Regions from separate parts of the Paenibacillus sp. sgz302164 genome, predicted to be linked through region 4. Evidence: riboswitches for the same ligand, from Rfam matches in the RefSeq annotation. Region 4 holds a riboswitch; each other region holds the start of a gene.
What was found. Region 4 has a riboswitch for cyclic di-GMP ahead of AC0LWT_RS10490 (S-layer homology domain-containing protein). Riboswitches for the same ligand answer to the same signal wherever they lie in the genome.

Region 1: it holds a riboswitch for cyclic di-GMP, as region 4 does, so the genes downstream of both, AC0LWT_RS38750 (condensation domain-containing protein) here and AC0LWT_RS10490 (S-layer homology domain-containing protein) in region 4, are expected to answer to the same signal.
Region 2: it holds a riboswitch for cyclic di-GMP, as region 4 does, so the genes downstream of both, AC0LWT_RS03690 (non-ribosomal peptide synthetase) here and AC0LWT_RS10490 (S-layer homology domain-containing protein) in region 4, are expected to answer to the same signal.
Region 3: it holds a riboswitch for cyclic di-GMP, as region 4 does, so the genes downstream of both, AC0LWT_RS04285 (transglutaminase-like domain-containing protein) here and AC0LWT_RS10490 (S-layer homology domain-containing protein) in region 4, are expected to answer to the same signal.

The regions. Positions count from the first base shown of each region.
Region 1 covers NZ_JBVYOL010000058.1:9,242-11,445, reverse strand. Annotated here, with positions in the region: partial or broken gene AC0LWT_RS38750 (condensation domain-containing protein) at 1-1,084, opposite strand, end outside; cyclic di-GMP riboswitch class I at 1,182-1,270, opposite strand; gene AC0LWT_RS38745 (aldo/keto reductase) at 1,555-2,204, opposite strand, start outside.
Region 2 covers NZ_JBVYOL010000002.1:12,361-14,564, reverse strand. Annotated here, with positions in the region: gene AC0LWT_RS03690 (non-ribosomal peptide synthetase) at 1-815, opposite strand, end outside; cyclic di-GMP riboswitch class I at 926-1,033, opposite strand; gene AC0LWT_RS03685 (hypothetical protein) at 1,429-1,806, opposite strand.
Region 3 covers NZ_JBVYOL010000002.1:180,786-182,989, reverse strand. Annotated here, with positions in the region: gene AC0LWT_RS04285 (transglutaminase-like domain-containing protein) at 125-931, opposite strand; cyclic di-GMP riboswitch class I at 945-1,033, opposite strand; gene AC0LWT_RS04280 (class D sortase) at 1,090-1,764, opposite strand; gene AC0LWT_RS04275 (MFS transporter) at 1,839-2,204, opposite strand, start outside.
Region 4 covers NZ_JBVYOL010000005.1:169,109-171,312, forward strand. Annotated here, with positions in the region: gene AC0LWT_RS10490 (S-layer homology domain-containing protein) at 1-1,218, opposite strand, end outside; cyclic di-GMP riboswitch class I at 1,272-1,382, opposite strand; gene AC0LWT_RS10495 (hypothetical protein) at 1,687-2,085, opposite strand.

The DNA of each region.
Region 1 (2,204 bases), on a different contig from region 4:
CCTGTTCTTCAAAAGAAAGCGATATATCAAACAAATTTCCTTTTTCGTGGACATCCTCGTAAACCGCCCGATAAATTTCGCCGAAAGATATTTTCTGATGCCGATAGCACTGCATAAGCTCACGCTTGATGAACTTTATCAGTTCTTTGAAGCTTATATCCTGCTCGGGACTTATCCGAAGCGGCAGCACATTGGCGAAGTGTCCCACGGTCTGCTTATACTGCGCTTTGCCCCGGTTAAAAACCGGGACGCCGATCACCATTTCGTTTCGATTGCAAACCCTGCTGAAGTAAAGGAACAGTATGCCTAAAAAGTAGTGGAACGACGAACAACCTTCCTCCTTACAAAATTCAACCATTTGATCGTACAATGCCTTGTTTATTGTTAAAGTTTCCCTATTGCTCCAAACAGAATCGCCGTAATCATCATCCGTGTTCAAACCTCTGCTTAGCAAAGGCTCGGGAACGGTTCGATATTTGCTCTGCCAGAACTTCCTATCCTTCAAAAAGGCTGAAGAATTCAAATAATTCTGGTTGTCAGAGATAAAATCGGTATAGGAATAGGAAGGTCTGTTCATTTCCCCAATTCCTTGAGCCAATTCATTGTAATTTTCAAACATTTGACTGATGAGGAGGGCAAACCCCCATCCATCAATGATCATATGATGAACTTTAAGTAAAATGAAATATACACCCGGTTCGCCTTGTAATAATTCAAATCGAAAATAATTGTCCTTCGGTTGAAAAATTTTCAAAAACTCTTTTTTCATCCAATCCAGGCAAAAGGAATTCGGATCTTTCTTCCCCGAAAAATCATGAAACGGAGCTTCATAGTCGATTTCCGGCAGGATTGTTAAATAGGGCTCGCCCTTTTTATCAATAAGACGAGTTCTGAGAGAATCATTCTGCCTGATTAACAACTGCATGGACTTCTTAAAGATAGCCGTATCCAGTTTTCCTTTAACCTCAATGTACCCGCCAAGGTTGTAAATAGGTTTTCCAGGGTGCATACTTTGCTCGAGCCATATATCTTTCTGATAGGAACTTAACGGATACTCCTCGATACCTATCACGCTTGTTTCCATAACGTTTCCCCCTGTTCTCCGAATGATTTTTCGCTGCAATAAAAAAAGCCTGTTCCCATAGTTAAGAAGAACAGACGACAAATTTCGCCCAGTTTCCTTCGGCAACCTGGCAATCATGGCTGTTTATCCAGCTTTAGACCCATGGCTTTGTGTCCACCACTTTCGAGGTGTTTACGATTAACGGGAAATAACATAAGTATGTTGTTTTACATCCTTACCAGAAACTTGGCTTCATCCATTTACATAAACGGCCCCCTCCCATAGTTTTATACAGCCTTCCGGTATTCGCCGAGACTTCTGCACAACTTTAGCGGCTTAATTCCGTTAGCATGATGAATCCGCGATCCGCTTAGTTCGCTGTTCTTAGATCGATATACCTATGGAATTAATTGTATTATCTAAAAAATATCGAATTTTGTCAATAAATTCTAAGTTTTTAATAAAATTCATGATAAGTATATTGGTCACAATTACTTCGATCTCAGCACTTGGTTGGAAATGCTGCTGACCATCTCAATCTCTCCGGCTGTCAAGGTAAACTGCATCGCCTTCACATTTTCCTCGGCATGAGTTACTTTTGAAGCCCCAGGTATCGCAAATACGTTCTCTCCGTGGGCATTAATCAACCAATTCAAGGCAATCTGCGTTGGCGTTGCGTTATATTGTTGAGCCAACTGTTCCAACGTTTCAATCAGCGGCTTTGATTTCTGCAAGCCCGACTCCCGGAATGCCGCTGTCCACTTGCGCGGACCCGTGATCGACTTGACCAAGGATGGATTTTTGTGAAATTTGCCGCTTAAGATCCCTTGCATTAATGGGGAGTAGGCGATGATCGCCACGCCGAGTTCTTTAGCCGTATCCAAAATTCCGTTCTGTTCAATTCTCCGGTCGAGCAGGCTATATTTCACTTGATTCGAAACTAAACGAAGGCCATGCTCGCGCAGCACGCGATCGGCCTCGCGCATTTGTTGCGCGGAAAAGTTGCTTACACCCACATATTTAATCTTCCCTTGCTCGACTAAACTAGCCATAGAATTCATCATGGCGGCAACCGAAGCAAAGGAGTAAGGAGAATGCACCTGATAAAGGTGAATCGTCCGGTGATCCAACTGGCGGATAC
Region 2 (2,204 bases), on a different contig from region 4:
AGAATCGTCTCGGTTTGCCCCGTCGCTCTCGACATATAAATATGGAGAGTGCTTAAAAACAGCGAGAGAACGCTGATCCCATGCTCCTGGCAAAACATTCCGATTTTTTCATGTAAAAAAGCGGGCACTTCTTCCGTCAATCGAATCGCATCCGTCTCGACCAAATAGGAATCCCCTCGTTTGAGAGACACGGTCTCCGGAATGGAATCGAACTGGGCATTCCAAAATTTATGGTCCTTTTGAAACCGTTCGGACTTCTCATATTCCGCTTCGCTCAAAATATATTCCACATAAGAGGGCTGGCTCGTTTGCAGGGCGTCGGTTCCTTTGACCAGCTCCAAATAGCGATCGATGAGCTGATTCCCCAGCATCACCATGGAAATCCCGTCGGAAACGATATGATGCACTGCCGCGAAAAGCCAGATCTCCGCAGGGCCGATCTTGAAGACGATAAACCGGAACAACTCGCTATCGTAGAGCGCCATCGGCCGGCAGGCCTCCGTTTGCGCCCGTTCCGTCACGGCATCGATATCTCCCGTTTGACGAACTTCCACCCACTCGATATCAAAATCCTCGCAATCGGCAACGTACTGCCGCGGTTCGCCCGCCTCATCAAGCGCAAGCTTAAAGCGCAGCGCTTCATTGCTGTGGACCACATGACGAATGGCCCGGTTCAACATCCGGTCGTCGATCCCCGCTGCGGATTTTAATTTAACGATACCGCTCAAATTTGAAACGCTGGTTTCGGGATAAAACTGCTCGGTATACCAAATCCGTTTTTGAGCATGCGTTAATGGTAAAAAGTGCTTTTGCATAATTACTCCCCCCATCATGCGAAATAATCTCTTGGTCTTGGAAACTTTGAAAAATTTTAACACCCCAAAGCGAAAAAGGCCCACCCCGAATAAAAGGGGAGCCCCTGTTACCCGGCAACCTGTCGACCATAGCATCTCATCTCTTGTGAAAAAGTAATGCGATGCCTTAGGCCATGGCTTTGCGTCCCTACGTTTCCATAGGTTTGCCTTTGTCGAATATTTGTAGAATTTGTATTTATATAGATATATTTACTTTACATATAATAAAACACTAGGAAAGATATACTAGTTACGGTATTTTAATAAATAATTTTATTGGAGGTTACTAGTAAAATTTACCTTATTTTTTTTAGGACGCCCCTAACACGAAAGGCCCGGCTTTATCCGCGCCGGTTCATATAAATTACAAGTAACCGCTTCCAATACATGAATCGACAGCGTTTTTTTCGTTTTTTCGACATCGTTCCAGACCATCTTGCAACAAAAAAATGAGAAAAGCCTCCGCCGGAACCGTCTCGTCTTGAGCGGCCCCGTCCGGAGGCTGTATGTGCTTTTGCAGTTTAAGTAGGGCGGGCGGCTGTAGTCCGCCTATCCAGGACAGCAGGCTTAAACTTTAACCGCCTGTCCGTATTTTTCGGTATGTATCGATAAAAGAGAGCACGTCGACCCGCTTCCCTCTCTTTTTTGCCAATCTCGCCATCGTTACTAGCGTTTTCCAGAACTCGTCAAGCACTGGGGACTCCAGATCGGAGCTTTGCGGCGACGGGCTTACCTGATTTTTGTACAAGCTGCCTTCGTCGGAGATAAGGTACTGAATTTGTCGTTTTTTCCATTGTTCTCCGGTTACATAACTAATCCCGATTTCCCTCATTTTTTTACGGACTGATGTCACGGGGCGGGATAGTTCTTTGGCAATAACAACGGGGGGACACTCGCTGGAAAGTCGAATAAGTTTGTCCAATTCTTGCGTAGACCACGGTTTTTTTGTCATTCGATTCAACTCCAATTCTTCATACTGTATCCTTCGTTGCCTTAAAATGGTTAATGGATTCGCGATGATTTGAGGATATCAAGCAATTGTTAGGGAAGTATGAGTTAACCATAATATTTTGGTATATTACATAACTTTTTCGATATCGTTCGCTATTTTTCTACTTCCCTGGAACTAAAATCGTCCTGATTCGGACACGTTATATAGAAGTAATTTCCAGCAACTCGGGCATATTACGGCCCTTGAAGCCCCATACTAGTCTTATTCGACTATGAGGTTTTCTACCGCGCTGCGTGTTATTGCCGATCAGAATGCCGTTCTACGCCCGCGAATATGAGATAAACCTCTATCGAGGTCTTTCGAAGATGAGCGACCGCGTTTAGAGGTAGGTTTATTCG
Region 3 (2,204 bases), on a different contig from region 4:
TCTAAAACTTAATACTGAACATAAACTGAACAAACAGCCGCAACAAAAAAAGAACCCGCACTCAGGTTCGAATGCAAGTTCCTTCATCTATTGTATTTCCCGCTCTCGGAGCGGAACTTCGCTTTTAATACATTTTGGTGATCGTATAGTTTGCAGCATCTTTCAGCATCGGCGTGTCTTGTCCGCCTTGTACCCGAGCCGAGTCGTACGTCGTATCGATCGTAACCCATTCGCCCGTATCTTTCAGGAAAACTTGATTCCATGCATGATAAGTTTCCGGCGCTTCAGCCGAATAACCCATAACCAGACGGGTCGGAATGCCTACGCTTCTTGCCATGGCCGCAAAAGTAGATGCATAATCATAGCAAATTCCCTTCGATGCGTCATAAATTTCATCCAAATTCGGGATGTAACCGCCCTCGACGGTTTGCGCTTTATCGTTATCATATGTAATATTTGCCGTAATATAGGCATAAATAGCGGCAATTTTGTCCTTGTCCGTCTCGGCTTTGGCCGTCAGTTCCTTGGCCTTCACAACCGCTTTGGTATCTTTGTTCCAATCGATGAGCGGAATGGATTGCAAAAACACTGCATTTTCGTCGTCCATCTTCAAATCGACCGTTTCTTGCGCGACTACTTTATATTTGTTGCCGCCTGTCGACTCCGCAACGAGAACAGTGTAACTGCCGTTGCCTAATTGCAGAGGATACTGGGCGCCTTCAGCCAGGTTATAATCAAATTTGACGTTCCCTTTGGAAATCCGGACGAGGGCTTTCGTATTTTTCGCATTCGCGTAGTTGACTGTAACGACTCCTTTGTTCAGAAGGCTTTTGTCTACTGCCGCTTGAGCGGAAGCTGCGTAAGTCCCTTTCGGTGCAAGGATCAGAAGAAGTGCAACGACCATCATGGATACAAAGGTTTTTTTGAACATAAAAAACTCTCCTTTCGGTAACTGGCTGCCAACTTAGCGCTTGCTAAGGAAGGCCCTTTAGTTTTGCGTCTCTAGCTTTCGCTAGATTTGCCTTTATCGGTGGAAAGCACCGAAATCTTATTTTTTTAATAGAGCGATTATATCATAGACTTGTCCGTTTAACTAGTCTTAGTTTCTATTAATTTTCCTTTGACTGCGATGCGGTGCGTCGGGTTTTCCATCGGATGGCATGTAATCAGCGTAATCTCGCTGTCTTTGCCGTTCCCGTTCAACACCCAGACATCCTCCGGGAGAACGTACTGTTTGCTTTCGACTTTGTACACGAACTGTTTGCTGCCTGTGTCCACTTCGACCAAATCTCCTACGTCCACTTCGTCCAGCCTATTGAAATTTTTGCCGTAAGTAAGGTTCCTGTGGCCGGCAATGGCATAATTCCCCACTTCGCCCGCTTTGCCTGTATGGGCAATGCTCGCAAGGGACAGCTTCAGATTGCCCGGCGTCGCATCCGTTAATATCGGCAGCTTCAAATTAATCTTGTCGATGATTAAAACGCCCTCGATATTTTTCAGCTCCATCGCTGCCGGCATCGCTGTCGGCTCCGCGCTCAAAGGGATTACCGGCGGCATCTCTGCGGATGTCCCGGCCGAAGAAGGAGCGCTGACCGCCGCCGCATCCGTCTCGGGGGCCGGTTCATCGATATGGCGCAAATTTTCCTGCCATTGCCGCAAAATTTTTTGCTGCTGATAGCTCTCATAGCGATCGCTGACCGTCGGGTAAAGAAAAACGATGATGCCGAGGACGATGCATGCCAGGGAAACGATTTTTCTTATCATGCGGGTTTCCTGCCTTTGTTTAGCGCGATTTCATATCTATTGGGCATTATACCTCTTTCTCCTGGCAAAATCCATCACATCGCTTGACGAACCGCGCTTCCCGCTCTCGAAATCCGCACGGCCATAACTGCGGCAAGCAGGCAGACGAATCCCGCGCCGATGAAGGCAATGGTATAAGTCCCCATCCAGTCCCGCATCAATCCGGCGCCATATGCCGCTGCCGATGCGCCTAACTGGTGAGCGACGACTACCCAGCCAAAAATCATCCCGGCCTTTTCTTTGCCGAACTCTTTCGAAGCCAACTTCACGGTCGGAGGGACCGTCGCAATCCAATCAAGCCCGTAAAAGACCGAGAAAATCAAGAGCGACATCGGACTTGAATCAAGCGCATACGGCAAAAAGAGCAGGGAAAGACCGCGCAGCCCGTAATACCAAAAGAG
Region 4 (2,204 bases):
GAATTGTTGAGGTTGGCTAAACTCTAGGCCAATGTTTGGTATTTTTTTTTCGACAACTAGATTACCCTTTGGAATAACAAAGCCGTTAATATACTCCTGATCACGTAGATCTTCCCACTCATGCCCAGGATAGTTCATTTCAATTTGAAAATCCCCTTTTTTGGATTTTGAATATAGCTGCTCGCTTGCGTCAAGAATACTCGGATCATCGCTAGGAGTTTCAGAAACAAGTTTGGCAGTCATTTCGATTCCACTCTTGTAGTACAATGGTGTAATTCCGTATTTTTTTTCTAAAGTCAAGCGATTCATCGCAACAAGAACATATGCGCCACTGTTTATGTTCCTATATTTCCCATCCTTGTGACTTACCCATTGCAAATCATCGGGAATATAGCTGCGGAAAGGGTCGTTTGGATCATCAAGGTCAACGACAATGACTTCTTTTGCCGTTGACCTTACATTTCCATTATCAGAAGCGAAGTCCAACACATCGGGTTTAAACTCACGGATCGGTTTCCCAAAATATCGTGGGAGCATAATCATGATATTTGTTCGATGCCATGTGACCTCTGCCCTCGAAACAGCATGTTTGTCAGATTTGAGTGTATTACCATTTTTAATATCAAGTATGCGCTCAATAATGGCCACCGCCTGTGCACGTGTCGTCGTTTTATCCTCCCCGAGCGTGCCGCTGTCGTCCAGACCGGCGATCAGCCCGGCTTTCGTCGCCAGGTACATCCACTTCTTGTCATCCGTGTTATTGTCGCCGGTAGCTGCGCGAACCGCTATGCGCGCCATTTCGTAGCGAGTCATCGGCGTATTCCAATCCCCGCTCGTAAAGTCACTCCATTGATGTATTCCCACACTGACCGCCGCGTTAATGTACGGCAAATACCAGTCATTGCCAGAGGTAACGCCAGAAACCGAAAGTTGAAGTGTGGTATCGACCATTTTGATAAATTCGGCGCGCGTCACTTGTTCGTTCGGTTTGAAAGAATGGTCTTGGTAACCTTCGACATAGCCTTTTTGAATGGCTCCAGCTATGGTTGCTTCCGCCCAATGCCCTTTCGTATCGCTGAAGCTGCCTGTGGATGCCGTACCGGCGGCATTTGTTGTTTTCGTGCCTGGCGTAGCGGCGGTTGAATCAGCTTGGACATCGGGAATTGAAGTCCCAAGTAATGCAATAACCGCTAGCGATGTAATCAAATGAACTCTCATTTTTATACCTCCATAGTAAAAAATTTGCTTTTCAAAACAAAAAAACCAACGCCTTTGGCGGCCCGGCTGCCGTTTCTATAAGGAATGTCTGGCGACACACACCCCATAGAGTAGGCCCGTGGCTTTGCGTCCCTGTCTTTCGATCAGGTTTGCCTTTTCAATTTCACTTGGTCTTTCAGGTATTTAAAACTATAAAAATAGTGCATTAGATCTAATTAAAATCCCATATTAACCCATAATATAACATATTTTCACAAAAATTTTATAACTTGCACCGAACATGAGCATTGCCTTTACGAATTCCATCCATTGCCCCAAGGGAAAATACAGCGCCGCGCCGTTTTTACGATCATGACCTCCAGTTGCAAAAAACAAGGCCAATTACATCAAATTAGGGACAATATTTGACCAAATCCTGCTAATTTAGCAAATACTATGACTGCTACTTATCAATTTCTTATCATCGCCTCATGGTGCTGGAAACCCCCACATAGGCACTTTTACTTCATAGAATTTTTTGATATCACTTTTTTCTACCCACTTTTCGTATTCAAAACGATCCACTTCTACAAATTCATACTTTTTTATAATGTCTGGTCCGTGCATACCACTGCCCAACAATAACCTGTTGGAGTCTTCTTGAAAAACAGGAAATTCAAGACCATCGAATATCACAGCATTTCTTACATCGTATATCGACTGAATCTCGTTTTTTTCGACACGTTTACAATAATGTCCCGTACTATCAAGAGTAAAACCTAAGCTACTCTCAACATGTTCTTTTGTGAACAATTCATAATCGTTCGGATTGTGTTCGATAACTTCGTACTCTCGCCCTTGATATAACGCCCAAATACCATTTCGCATAAAAATACCTCCGATTTTAAGTTCAATTTCCGAAGCATAAGCTCTTTCATCTGTGACATATACGATCCATTGATTACCTTAAACCTTAATTCCTACTTCATTTTCTCTTAATGGATGTT